Regions from separate parts of the Priestia sp. 40 genome, predicted to be linked through region 1. Evidence: riboswitches for the same ligand, from Rfam matches in the RefSeq annotation. Region 1 holds a riboswitch; each other region holds the start of a gene.
The links. Region 1 has a riboswitch for thiamine pyrophosphate ahead of ACO1DI_RS16970 (thiamine phosphate synthase). Riboswitches for the same ligand answer to the same signal wherever they lie in the genome.
Positions count from the first base shown of each region.

Region 2: linked by a shared signal. The riboswitch ahead of ACO1DI_RS15235 (acetylornithine deacetylase) and the one ahead of ACO1DI_RS16970 (thiamine phosphate synthase) in region 1 are both predicted to bind thiamine pyrophosphate.
Region 3: linked by a shared signal. The riboswitch ahead of thiC (phosphomethylpyrimidine synthase ThiC) and the one ahead of ACO1DI_RS16970 (thiamine phosphate synthase) in region 1 are both predicted to bind thiamine pyrophosphate.

Region 1 is NZ_JBMPZA010000015.1:408,175-412,628, reverse strand. It holds gene ACO1DI_RS16990 (amino acid ABC transporter substrate-binding protein) at 1-664, opposite strand, end outside; gene ACO1DI_RS16985 (fluoride efflux transporter FluC) at 1,006-1,404, shown strand; gene ACO1DI_RS16980 (fluoride efflux transporter FluC) at 1,461-1,793, shown strand; gene ACO1DI_RS16975 (hypothetical protein) at 1,841-2,056, shown strand; TPP riboswitch at 2,215-2,316, shown strand; gene ACO1DI_RS16970 (thiamine phosphate synthase) at 2,439-3,062, shown strand; gene thiO (glycine oxidase ThiO) at 3,046-4,173, shown strand; gene thiS (sulfur carrier protein ThiS) at 4,170-4,373, shown strand; gene ACO1DI_RS16955 (thiazole synthase) at 4,379-4,454, shown strand, end outside.
Region 2 is NZ_JBMPZA010000015.1:59,142-63,595, reverse strand. It holds gene ACO1DI_RS15245 (PTS transporter subunit EIIC) at 1-657, shown strand, start outside; gene ACO1DI_RS15240 (MupG family TIM beta-alpha barrel fold protein) at 654-1,664, shown strand; TPP riboswitch at 1,884-1,986, shown strand; gene ACO1DI_RS15235 (acetylornithine deacetylase) at 2,101-3,378, shown strand; gene tenA (thiaminase II) at 3,384-4,055, shown strand; gene ACO1DI_RS15225 (ABC transporter ATP-binding protein) at 4,048-4,454, shown strand, end outside.
Region 3 is NZ_JBMPZA010000015.1:510,833-515,286, forward strand. It holds gene ACO1DI_RS17465 (undecaprenyl-diphosphate phosphatase) at 1-814, opposite strand, end outside; gene ACO1DI_RS17470 (hypothetical protein) at 1,272-1,562, shown strand; TPP riboswitch at 1,644-1,758, shown strand; gene thiC (phosphomethylpyrimidine synthase ThiC) at 1,872-3,641, shown strand; gene ACO1DI_RS17480 (VanZ family protein) at 3,809-4,264, opposite strand.

The DNA of each region.
Region 1 (4,454 bases):
CCGCGATTTTGATAGGTGCGTTAGGGTGCTTTTTCTTATAGTCAAGGAACGATAATTTATCGTTGATTGTAGCATCAACACGGTTTGCGCTCATTAGTTCTACTGCTTGAGCAAAACCTTCAGCACTCGTAATGTTTGCACCATAAGATTGAGCCATGTCTTTATAGTTACTTGTTAATGACTGCGCTGATTTTTTTCCTTTTAAATCTTTAAATGATTTGATATCTTTTTCGTCTTTACGAACAATTAATACAGCCCCTGACTGGATGTATGGATCAGAGAAATCGTATTTCTTTTGACGATCTTCACGAATACCAACTTCATTAGCAATCATGTCAAATCGTTTAGCATCTAATCCAGCAAACATGCCATCCCACTGTGTTTCTTTGAACTCAGCTTTTACGCCAAGACGTTTAGCTACTTCTTGAGCCAATTCTACATCAAACCCAGTTAGCTTTTGTTTGTCATCATGAAAAGTGAACGGAGGGTATGTACCTTCAGTTCCAATTGTTAATACACCATCTTTTTTCACTTTATTATATAAATCCTCTTGTGAAGATTTATTGTCTCCATTGTTTGCTTCATTTTTTGAGCTAGAACCGCATGCGGCAAGCACAACTGTGAAAGCTAATAGTAGCGACAAAAGTGCAGCAAATTTCTTCATTTTCTAAACCCCCTAGTATTCTGATAGGAAATGATACTCTGTGATACTAAACAAGAACACAGCAAAAGTCAACAAAAAAAACTTATACGATTAATGTGACTTAAAATAAGGGAAATATACCTTCTATACACGGTTTGTCATAAGGATACAGAAAGATTTTAGAATTTGGATTAAATGGATTTTTAAGGGATATCCGAGGAGTAAAAAGGAAGTTTCATGCGACGATTTTCTCTTTCATTTTTTCATGACTTTTGGTGCAATAAACATATAGTTAAATGTTAAGGTAGAAATAAATTCCTTATGGTACACTTAAAGAAGAATTTATGAAACGGAGCGATATGATGAAAGCCATAAACTTAATCTCAATTGCCTTTGGTGCTATCGCTGGTACGTATGCACGTTATTTTCTAAATCTTTCCTTATTATATACGGGGTATCCAATAGGAACAGTAATTGAAAACCTATTAGGTAGCTTCATATTAGGACTATTAACGGGATTTTTTGCGTGGAAACAGCCAAAGGAATGGATCAAGCTTGGACTAGGCGTGGGCTTATGCGGCGGTTTTACCACGTATTCAACGTTTGCAGGAGACTTCGTTTCTCTCACTCAGCATTATTTATGGGGTGGAGCCATTTATTTCATTGTCTCTTTAGTAGGCGGAATCCTTTTTGCTTTAGCAGGCTATCTATGCGGTGAAACGGCAGGAAAAAATTTAGTAAAAGTACATGAGGTGAAGTAAATGAGCATAGTGAGCTTGGCACTTGGGGGGCAGCTGGAGGCATATGCCGTTATCTTTTGGGATTAAAGGTTACAAAAACAGCTTCAAATCCTCCTTTTCCAGTATCAATGCTGTTTGTTAACTTGCTTGGTGCGTTTGGACTTGGTCTTTTTTACGGTAGTTATTATGGAAAGGTTCCGAGTCATGCTTATAATGATTCAATATTTCTAATGATCGGCATTGGTTTTTTCGGGGCTTTTACCACTTTTTCAACGTTTAGTGTGGAAACCGTGCAGTTAATTCGAGAAAAATCTTATCAGAAAATGTTGGTGTACGTGGGGATTTCAGCATTTGGAACAATTGGTTTATTTACAGTGGGTTTACTGGCAGGAACGTTTTTATTTAAATAAAGAGAACGTTTCTAGTAGGGAAAAACAAAAAGACGGAGAAGTAGAGAATGGATAGAAAAGCAGAAGTTTGGAAATACATTTTGTTGATTGTTGCTGTTGCAGGTCAGATCATCGGTTTTTTATTTTTATTTATAAATGTTGTGGCGGCATTTATTTTTTACGGTTTTTATATTCTAACTTTTATTATGTTACTCCTGCTGTTTATATGGGATCGGAAAAAGGAAAAAGACAAAGAAGAATTTGACGACTATACCGATTACTAACCATATAAAAAGCAGAATGGTGCGGTGCGCCGGGCCTCTTAGTAAAGAAGCTTAAAAGATACATCTATAAAAGGAAGAGAGCCGTAAGAGCATAAAGAGATATTGTATTTACATCTAGTTGTGTTATAATTTTAAGTGCAAAAACAAAATCAATAAATAGCAATCACTAGGGGAGCTTTTTGAAGCTGAGACGAATGCATTTCGGACCCTTTGAACCTGATCTGGTTTGTACCAGCGTAGGGAAGTGGCGATCATGTTTACATAACGATACATGCTAACCACTCTACGTTGTAGGGTGGTTTTTTTGTATGTAATAAAGCCCTCTACACAAGATAAAGTGATTGAAATTTCTCTTTATTCTGAATGGAAAGGTTTCGATCATATGGATATTCCTAAATTTCATGTCATTACAACAGATAAGCAGCCAATTGAAGAGGTTCGGGACATTTTAACGGCTATCGTGCCTTTTGCGGGTGCCATTCATATTAGAGAAAAAAAGAAAACAGCAAAGCAGATTCAATGTTTACTAGAAAGCCTGCCATTTTGTCGCTCTAAAATTATTGTAAATGACCGAGTTGATGTAGCGCATGCTTTAAAAGCAAAAGGGGTGCAGCTTGCCTATCATAGTTTAGACGTTTCGTGCGTTAGAGACGCATTTCCTTCTCTTATTGTCGGAAAATCAGTTCACTCTGTGGAAGAAGCTCTAGAAGCTGAAAAAGATGGAGCTCACTATATTCTATACGGACATATTTATTCAACTCATTCAAAAAAAGAATTAAAAAGCCGAGGGATAGCAGCGTTAAAAGAAGTAGTAGACGCTGTGAAGATACCAGTTATTGCGATTGGTGGAATTACACCTGTAAATGCCAAAGAGGTGCTGCAAACAGGAGCACACGGTATAGCTGTGATGTCTGGTGTCATGCTTGCGCAAGATCCGCTTAAAGCAATCAAACAATATTCTCATATATGGACATCTGGAGGTGGAGAAAATGAAGCAGCATTATGATGTACTGTTAGTCGGAGGAGGCATAATTAGCTCTTCTATCGCTTATCATTTGTCAAAACAAGGAGCGTCAGTAGCCATTCTTGAGCGCAATCAAATTGGTTGTGAAGCTTCAAGTGCAGCTGCTGGTATTTTAGGTGCTCAAGCTGAAATTGATGAAGAAGGTCCTCTTTTAGACCTTGCTATTAAGAGCAGAAGTATGTTTCCTGAACTGGTGAAGGAACTAAAAGAAAAAACGGCAATCGACGTAGAGCTTATTCAAAAAGGCTTATTAAAAGTCGCTGTAACAGAAGAAGATGCACACGTATTAAAGAAAAAAGCCGATCAGCATCATCAATGGGACAAAGATGTAAGATGGATCGACGTAAAAGAAGCGCGGTTGTTAGAACCGGGGCTCTCTCCAGACATATACGGAGCCATTACAATACCTGGAGACGGCCAGCTAGCTCCGGCTAAGTTAACACATGCTCTTGCTCATGGAGCCTTGTATCACGGAGCAGATGTATTTGAATACTGTGACGTTCATTCTCTTATTACGGAAAATGAAACAGTAAAAGGTGTACAGACGTCTAAAGGCTCTTTTTATGGAGGAAAAGTAGTGATCGCAGCAGGCTCATGGGCTAAACGTTTTATTTCTTCTGAACATTTAGGTCAGGTATTTCCTGTAAAAGGAGAGTGTATTGCTCTTCAAAGTCATAAGCCGCTGCTTTCTAAAACGATTTTTTTAGATGAAGGTTTTTATTTAGTGCCAAAGGCTGGTGGAAGAATCGTAATCGGGGCAACTAAGCTGCAGCATGATTTTACTAAGACCGTTTCTGCACAAGGTATTCAATTTCTGCTGGATAAAGCTGCTGTGCTTCTGCCGGCTATTAAAGAAGCCACATTTGAAAAAGCATGGGCAGGTCTTCGTCCACAAACAAATGATGGCTGGCCTTATTTAGGAGAGCATCCTGAAATAGCGAATCTACACATGGCGTTTGGCCACTACCGAAACGGTATTTTATTAAGTGCTGCAACTGGAAAAATTATGGCTGATGCTTTGGTAGGGAAAGAGCCGAATCATTCATTTTTTACATCATTTCAGCTAACGAGAGTAATGGAGGGAGTTCATTGAATCTAATCATTAATGGTAAGAACGTTACTGTTGGAGATGAAATTGAAACGGTCGAGCACTTGTTGCAGGCTCAGAACCTGCATGAACGAGTGGTAATTGTTGAGCTAAACAAGAACATTTTACAAAAAGAAGAACATAGTGATGCAAGTTTAAAAGATGGAGATACATTAGAAGTCGTTTCATTTGTAGGAGGAGGATGAAGAGTATGTTAAAAATTGGACAATATACATTTAATTCACGTTTATTATTAGGAACAGGGAAATTTCCGGACTTTACGACTC
Region 2 (4,454 bases), 350 kb from region 1:
GTCCCTCAGTCACTGGATATTATTATTACACCAACCGTTACGGTGTTAATTACAGGAATTATTACGTATGTGGTATTCATGCCAATCGGCGGCTTGATTTCAGACGGAATCACAAAAGGTCTTTTAGGAGTTTTAGAGGTTGGAGGAGTTGTAGCAGGCTTTGTTTTAGGGGCAACGTTCTTGCCGCTCGTCATTACGGGACTGCATCAAGGCCTTACTCCTGTTCATTTAGAGCTTATCAATTCAATTGGAGATGATCCGCTTCTTCCTATCCTAGCAATGGGCGGAGCCGGTCAGGTCGGTGCAGCTTTTGCTATTTATATCAAAACAAAGAAAAAACGTTTAAAGCGAGCAATTGGAGGCGCACTTCCTTCAGGACTGCTCGGAATCGGAGAGCCACTTATTTTTGGAGTCACACTTCCTTTAGGGCGGCCATTCTTAACCGCTTGTCTTGGAGCTGGAATCGGCGGAGCGTTTCAGGCGCACTTCCATATTGCAACTGTAGCAGTGGGAGTATCAGGTTTACCGCTTACGTTTTTAGTTCATGCGCATCAAATTCTTCTTTATTTACTTGGATTAGTTATTGCTTACGCAGCAGGCTTTATTTGTACCTATTTCTTTGGATTTAACGATGAAATGGCGAGGGAGTTTGAATGATTGGCATTTCGTTTTATTTGAACGATAGAGATGCCAAACAAAGATTAGTAGAAGCGAGTGAATGCGGCGTTACACGCGCATTCACTTCACTTCACATTCCAGAGGAAAAAGGAGATTTGGCTGAACGGGCAAAAGAATTGCTTCATGTGGCTAGAGAGTGTGGAATAAGCGTGTATGCAGATGTATCCAAGGATACACCAGTTCATTTAGGTATCGAAAGCCTTATGACTCTATCTTCACTTGGCGTATCAGGTATTAGACTAGACGATGGCTTTAGCGTAGAAGAAACGATTTTACTTGCGAATGAGTTTTATATTGCCCTTAATGCAAGTACATTGTCAAAACAAGAAATAGAAGCGCTGTTATCTGCAGGCCTTCATCATCATCAGCTGCTTGCTTGGCATAATTTTTATCCGCGGCCTGAAACAGGGCTTGAAGAAACGTTTTTTCAACAGCAGACAGATTTATTCAATGAACTTTGTATTCCAGTGTGTGCTTATACTCCTGGAGAAGGCGAAAAGAGAGGTCCTATTTATCAAGGTCTTCCTACTAGAGAGAAGGACCGTAATAGATGTCCTTTTATCTCTGCAGTAGATTTATACGGATGCGGAGTAACGGAGGTTTATATTGGAGATCCATACGCCAGTTCAAGTTTATTAAAACGTTTAGTTCAATATCAAGAAAACCGCATTATTCCGCTACGCATTCGTTCACCTCATATACAGGGAACGTACAGCGTGCGTCCGGATATATCAAGAGACGTTCTGCGTTTGGTGGATACACGATCTGTAGAACCAGTGCCGCCATATCATACAGTCGAGCGCGGAATTGGAGCAATTACAATGGACAATGATGGCTACGGACGTTACAGAGGAGAGGTTCAAATAGCTAAAAGGAATTTGCCTGCAAATGCTAATGTTAACGTGATTGGGCATGTGATAGAAGAAGATCATGAACTGCTTTCGTTAGTGAGATCGGGTCAAAAACTTGAGCTTATTACTGTCTAAATGGAAAAAACGTGTATTTTTAAAGAAGCCAATAGCTAACTAGTAATCTTACAAAAACAAAGAGCACACACTGCTTGAAGAAGGTGTGTGCTTTTTATTTTACTAAAAAGGAAACTATTTTCATTACCCTATCATGAACCTTTCTATTGAATAAAACGCTTTACTATGATAAAACTATTACAGGTAAACATATGATAATAGATTAATTTCATAGAGATACAACACCACTAGGGGTGCTTTCGAAGCTGAGAGAGACGAGAAGTCTTAACCCTTATAACCTGAACTAGGTAATACTAGCGTAGGAAAGAGGTATTGTAATGCATGTTTTGTATGGGATTTCCTTACGAACTCGTTATAATAATTTTGTGTACATAAACAAAAACACTTCTTTCCTGCGAAAGAAGTGTTTTTTTATGCGTAAAGGAAGGTGTCATAAATGGAAGAAACAATTGATTTGCTTGTCAAACAGGTAGAGGAGCGCAAAGGAGAGTTAATCCAGTTATTAACAACGCTTGTTTCGTATAAAACGCCAGCGCCTCCTGCACGAAATTCTCGTGAAGCGCAGCTGCACGTAGCGAATTTTCTTAAAAACTGCGGTTTCTCCATTGATATGTGGGACTTATATTCTAACGACCCCATCGTAGTGGGTACGTTAAAAGGACAAAAATCAGCTGACTATCAAAGCCTGATTATTAACGGTCATATGGATGTTGCTGAGGTACAAGAAAATGAAAAATGGGAAACAGATCCGTTTGAAGCTGTCGTGAAAGACAATAAAATCATCGGACGCGGAGTTGCTGATATGAAAGGCGGCTTGGCAGGAGCGTTGTTTGCAGTTCAGCTTTTAACGGAAGCAGGAATCAAACTGCCGGGAGACTTGATTTTTGAATCCGTTGTAGGAGAAGAAGTAGGAGAGGCAGGTACGCTGCAATGCTGTCAGAAAGGGTATACAGCTGACTTTGCGCTTGTAGCGGATACGAGTGATTTACATATTCAAGGTCAAGGCGGAGTGATCACGGGATGGATTACGATAAAAAGCAGTAAAACCTATCATGACGGTACACGCCGAAGTATGATTCATGCTGGAGGAGGGCTTTTAGCCGCAAGCGCTATTGAAAAGATGGCAAAAGTGATCGGAGGGCTGCAAGAATTGGAGCGTCACTGGGCTGTTACAAAGAGCTATCCAGGATTTTTGCCAGGGACAAATACGATTAATCCAGCAGTAATCGAAGGCGGAAGACATGCTGCTTTTATTGCAGATGAATGCAGGCTGTGGATCACCGTTCACTATTATCCCAATGAATCGTACGACCAAGTATCAAAAGAAGTGGAAGAATACATTTTAGCTATTGCAAAAGCGGATCCATGGTTAAAAGACAATCTGCCAACCTTTGAATGGGGAGGCACATCGATGATTGAAGACAGAGGAGAAATCTTTCCGTCATTAGAAATTGATGAAAATCATGCAGGAGTGCAGCTGCTTGCAAAGACTCATGAACAAATGGAAGGGAAAAAGCCTCCAATTGATGTGTCAACTAGCGTAACAGACGGGGGATGGCTAGCTGATGCGGGAATTCCGGCGGCTATTTACGGTCCGGGAAATTTAGCAAATGCACATGCTGTGAACGAACAATTAGATATTAATCAGCTTGTTCAATATACAAAAGTGATGGTGCAGTTCATTTATACGTGGCTGCATACGCATAAGGAGTGATCATCATGAAATTTAGTGAACGATTATACGAAAAGCTGCAGCCTATTTGGCGTCAAAATCATAATCATCCCTTCGTACAGGGAATGGGAGACGGAACGCTTGAAAAGGAAAAGTTTCGCTTTTACATGATTCAAGATTACCTTTACCTAATTGATTATGCCAAGTTATTTGCAATTGGAGTCATGAAAGCTACCGATCTTCAAACGATGGGGAAATTTGCAGGCCTTTTAGATTCTACGTTAAATGAAGAAATGAGCCTTCACCGTGAGTATGCCAAGAAATTTGAAATCAGCGAAAAAGAATTAGAAAAAGCGCAGCCATCGCCTACAACGCTTGCATACACACACTATATGCTACACGTTGGTCAAAGCGGAACATTAGCTGAATTAGTGGCGGCTCTTTTGCCTTGTATGTGGAGCTACTGGGAAATAGGAAAAGAACTCAGTGAAAAGCCTGGAGCTAGCAATGAATTTTACCGCGAGTGGATTGAAATGTACAGCTCAGAAGAATTTGGAGAACTTGCGACGTGGTGTATCAACTTATTTGACTCACTTACTGAAGACAAATCAGAAGCGGAGTTAGAAAAGCTCGAAGAAATTTTCTTAAATACGACGCGTTTTGAGTATATGTTCTGGGATATGGCTTATAACGAAGCGATGTGGCCAATTCATGAATAACTCTGTGTTATCTTTTCAAAACGTCAGTTTTACGTACAAAAATGGTGATAAAGCGATTTTAAAATCATTAAACTTAGACGTGAAAGAAGGCGAGTTTGTCAGTATCGTTGGAGCGAGCGGATCTGGAAAAAGTACGTTGTTTCGTCTCATTACAGGTCTTGAACAGCAGAGTGAAGGCGATATCGTGATTAACGGGCAGTCTTATGAAAAGCGACTAGGAAAAGTAGGCTACATGCCGCAGCAAGATTTGCTGCTTCCGTGGCGTACAATCTTAGACAATGCAGCGCTGCCGCTTGAGCTGCACAATGTGTCAAAAGCAAGTGCTCATCAGCAAGTGTCTCAGCTGCTTGAAGAGTTTGGCCTAAAAGGGTATGAAAACCGTTTTCCAAGTGATTTATC
Region 3 (4,454 bases), 100 kb from region 1:
CAAAATATAGAATAGCTGCTAAAACAATTCGATAAATTGCAAATGGCACTAATTTGATGCGATTAATTAATTTTAGGAAAAAGCGAATGGATACCAGCGCAAAAATAAAGGCGCTGATAAAACCGGCAATAAAAAACGGTAGTGCATCTGATGTGAAGTACTGCCAGTTTTTAATCAATGAAAGTCCGCTTGCTCCTGCCATGATTGGCACTGCCATAATAAATGTAAAATCTGCGGCTGCCTTATGGCTCATTCCAAGAAGAACCCCTCCTGAAATCGTTGAGCCTGAACGAGAAAAACCTGGCCAAAGAGCAATACATTGAAACAGTCCTATACCTAGTGCTTGTCCATAAGACATTTGGTCCACCGTCTCTACACGCGGACGTTTAGGTCCAAACAAATCTGCTAGAATCATTAATACAGCTCCAACCACTAAGCCAATTAGCACCGTATTTAAAGAAAACAAATGTTCATCAATGTAATCATCAAACAAAAGTCCTAACACTCCTGCGGGTAACAGACCAACAATTACCTGCATTAAATTCAAGCGATTTGTCGGTCCAATTGGAGCAGCTGGTTTTTTTCCCAATCCTAATAAATTAATAAAACGATCTTTAAAAATAACAACTACTGCTAAGATCGACCCTAGCTGAATAACAATTTTAAATGTATTAGCTACTGGAGATGAAAATAATTCTTTTGAATTTAACCACAGGTCATCCACAATAATCATATGCCCAGTTGACGAAACAGGAGCAAACTCTGTTAAACCTTCTACAATCCCTAAAATGATTGCTACAATAATTTCCCACATAAAGCTATATACCTTGCCTTTCTTTCAAATTAATAAGCTTATCGCTTCGTTTTACATGCTCAACTATTTTCCTATTTTGACACTTGCTTTTTTATCATAATTGTTAAAACTATGAAATACAATGTGTATTTGCAAAAAGATAAGAATCTTTAATAATTTGTAATAAAAACCTTACATGCTAGAACCCAAAAACAAGATATCAGCTTTTATTTGTTTTAAAAAGCAGTCGCTGTGTTCGGTATACATTCCGGGCCCTTAGCTAAAAATGAATCATCTAGACTATTTTTCTTTGGTGTGAAAAAATGACTAAATCATTATGTTTTTTCCATACCCTTTACTGTCATCTATCATTTTAATCAACTAGTGCTTGCTTATACGACATATCCCCTAAGTAATTTGAAACTTTTTTCTCTCTTTTCTCGTATATAATAGTATCTTTTTTAGGAGGCTTTTTACTATGAATGGAAATGTACGTACAATGAAATGGGTTACTGCTGGGTATGAAGCGTTACTCGGAATTCCTTTAATTGGCGCTGGGATTGTTATGGGCTTTAGTTATACCCCTCTTTTTATTGGATTTATTCTTCATGCTATCACACTCATTTTAGCGAATAGACGCGGGTTATCTGCTTATGGAAACATACTAGGGCTTGTTACCTCACTGGTTGCTTGGATTCCATTTTTAGGATTTATCATGCATATTATTACAGCTATTGTAATTGCAATCGACGCTGCTAGACAACGCTAATTGTCTAGCTTTTTTATATTAAGGGTTGATTTTTTACCGAATGATGGTAAACTTAAGCCGTAAATTGAATAATTCGAATGTTATTTCTACTAGGGGTGTCTGATAGCTCAGACTGAGAGAAGAGTGCAATAAAACTCTTTAACCCTTTGAACCTGATTTGGGTTATACCAGCGGAGGGAAGTAGTCTTGAAAAGAATAGTATATGTTTATTCTTTTTTCGCCTATTCCATCGGGTTCTGTCTATCACAGAACCCGATTTTTTTATGGTTCGGTATAGCTACACTTTATGCGAAACCGGAGGAATATGTAATGTCAAAACAAAATGTATCAGTTTCTATGAAAAAGCCTTTTCCAAACAGTCACAAAGTATATGTCCAAGGATCCAGAGAAGACCTTAAAGTACCTATGCGTGAAATTCATCAGTCTCCTACTACAGGATCTTTTGGTGAAGAAGAAAATAGTCCCGTACGTGTATACGACACGAGCGGTGTTTATACAGATCCCCGTTATGAAATTAATTTACAAAAAGGATTACCGGCTCTGCGCGAAAAGTGGATTGCAGAACGAAACGATGTAGAAACATATCAAGGCCGTACTGTTCAGCCACAGGATAACGGTTATTATGATGGTGATCCAAGAGATCAGTACGAGCGCTTTAACACTAGTCGTTTACCGCTGCGCGCAAAAAAAAATCAAAATGTAACGCAAATGCACTATGCGAAAAAAGGAGTCATCACACCCGAAATGGAGTTTATCGCTATTCGTGAACAGATGGATCCTGAAGTTGTGCGTGAAGAAGTAGCAAGAGGACGTGCGATTATCCCTAATAATATCAATCACCCTGAGAGCGAACCGATGATTATCGGCCGCAAATTCCATGTAAAAATTAATGCTAATATCGGAAATTCAGCTATTCGTTCAGCTATTGAAGATGAAGTAGAAAAAATGACATGGGCAACGCGTTGGGGAGCCGATACAATTATGGATTTATCAACAGGAAAAGATATCCATACAACACGCGAATGGATTATCCGCAACTCGCCTGTTCCTGTAGGGACCGTTCCTATTTACCAAGCGCTTGAAAAAGTAAAAGGCGTAGCAGAAGATCTAACGTGGGAAGCATACCGCGATACATTAATTGAACAAGCAGAACAAGGTGTTGATTACTTTACTATTCACGCAGGTGTTCTTTTACGCTATATTCCTCTAACAGCGAAACGTACGACAGGTATTGTTTCACGCGGAGGATCCATCTTGGCGCAGTGGTGTTTAGCTCATCATGAAGAGAACTTTTTATATACTCGCTTTGAAGAAATCTGTGAAATCTGTAAAGCATACGATATTTCTATTTCCCTTGGCGATGGGCTACGTCCTGGTTCCATTGCAGATGCTAATGATGAGGCACAGTTCGGTGAATTAGAAACGCTTGGCGAACTAACTAAAATTGCTTGGAAACACGATGTACAAGTTATGATTGAAGGTCCTGGACACGTCCCTATGCACCTTATCAAAGAAAATGTAGATAAACAAATGGAAATATGCCAAGAAGCTCCCTTCTATACTCTTGGACCGCTTACAACCGACATCGCTCCAGGCTATGACCATATTACATCAGGTATTGGTGCTGCAATGATTGGATGGTTTGGGACAGCTATGCTTTGCTACGTAACGCCAAAAGAACACTTAGGTCTTCCAAATAAAGAAGACGTTCGAGAAGGGGTTATTACCTACAAAATTGCTGCTCATGCCGCTGACCTAGCAAAAGGCCATCCAGGAGCACAAAAACGCGATAACGCGCTGTCTAAAGCAAGATTTGAATTTAGATGGAATGATCAATTTAACCTGTCACTAGATCCAGAGCGCGCAAAAGAATATCACGATGAAACACTTCCCGCTGAAGGTGCTAAAACAGCCCATTTCTGTTCAATGTGTGGACCTAAATTCTGTTCAATGCGTATTTCCCAAGATATTCGTAACATGGCTCAAGAAAATGAAAAAGATGTAAACGAAGTAAGAGAAGAAGGAATGAAAGAAAAAGCTAAAGAGTTTGTTAACAGTGGTTCAAATATCTATCAATAATGAAGTAGAACAGCTTAAAGAACAAATTAAGCTGCTTGAAAGAAAGTTATTATTTGTTCAGCAAAATTGTCAGCACATTATCGTTGAATCCTCACATTCTTCCGTAAAGCGCTGCATTAAGTGTTTCTATCAACAAGATGCAAAAAGGACTTCGTAAAGAAGTCCTTTCATCTTTTTTTGAAACGTGCTTTCAGCATGTTCTTAACCCAATATAGTATTTTAATAATAACCCAGCCTATAAATGTACCTAGCGTGTTCAAAAAGATATCATCAATATCAAATACTCGTTCCGTTAGCTTGTACTGTAAAATTTCAATCAGAAAACTGATTAAGAAACCCGTCGTAAACACTTGAATAAAACCATCAAACCACTTCATAAACATAGGAATAAACATTCCAAGCGGCGCAAACATCACAATATTTCCCAGTATATTTGTCAGAGTGAGCATTATATTCCCACTGTCCCACATCAGACGGATCGTGCTAAATAAATCCAAGTTCATTGCTTTTCCGTAAACATGTTCGTTTTCCCTTATGAGAGTTGCATAAATGACCACTGCCGTATACGCAATAAACAGAGTGAACATGACTTTTTTAACGATTGATCTGATGCTTACCTTCACTTCAACATCACCTTCTTTGACTCCCAAAACCATTTATTATTATCTATATGTACCCGTCCATTGCTTTCATTCGTAGTGAATGCATGTACATGCTTTTTTATCCTATCACATCAATAAATAAATACAATTCCCTTTATACAATTTTATTAAACTTGATTCTTTATAAATAAAAATCCTCATCATTTTATTC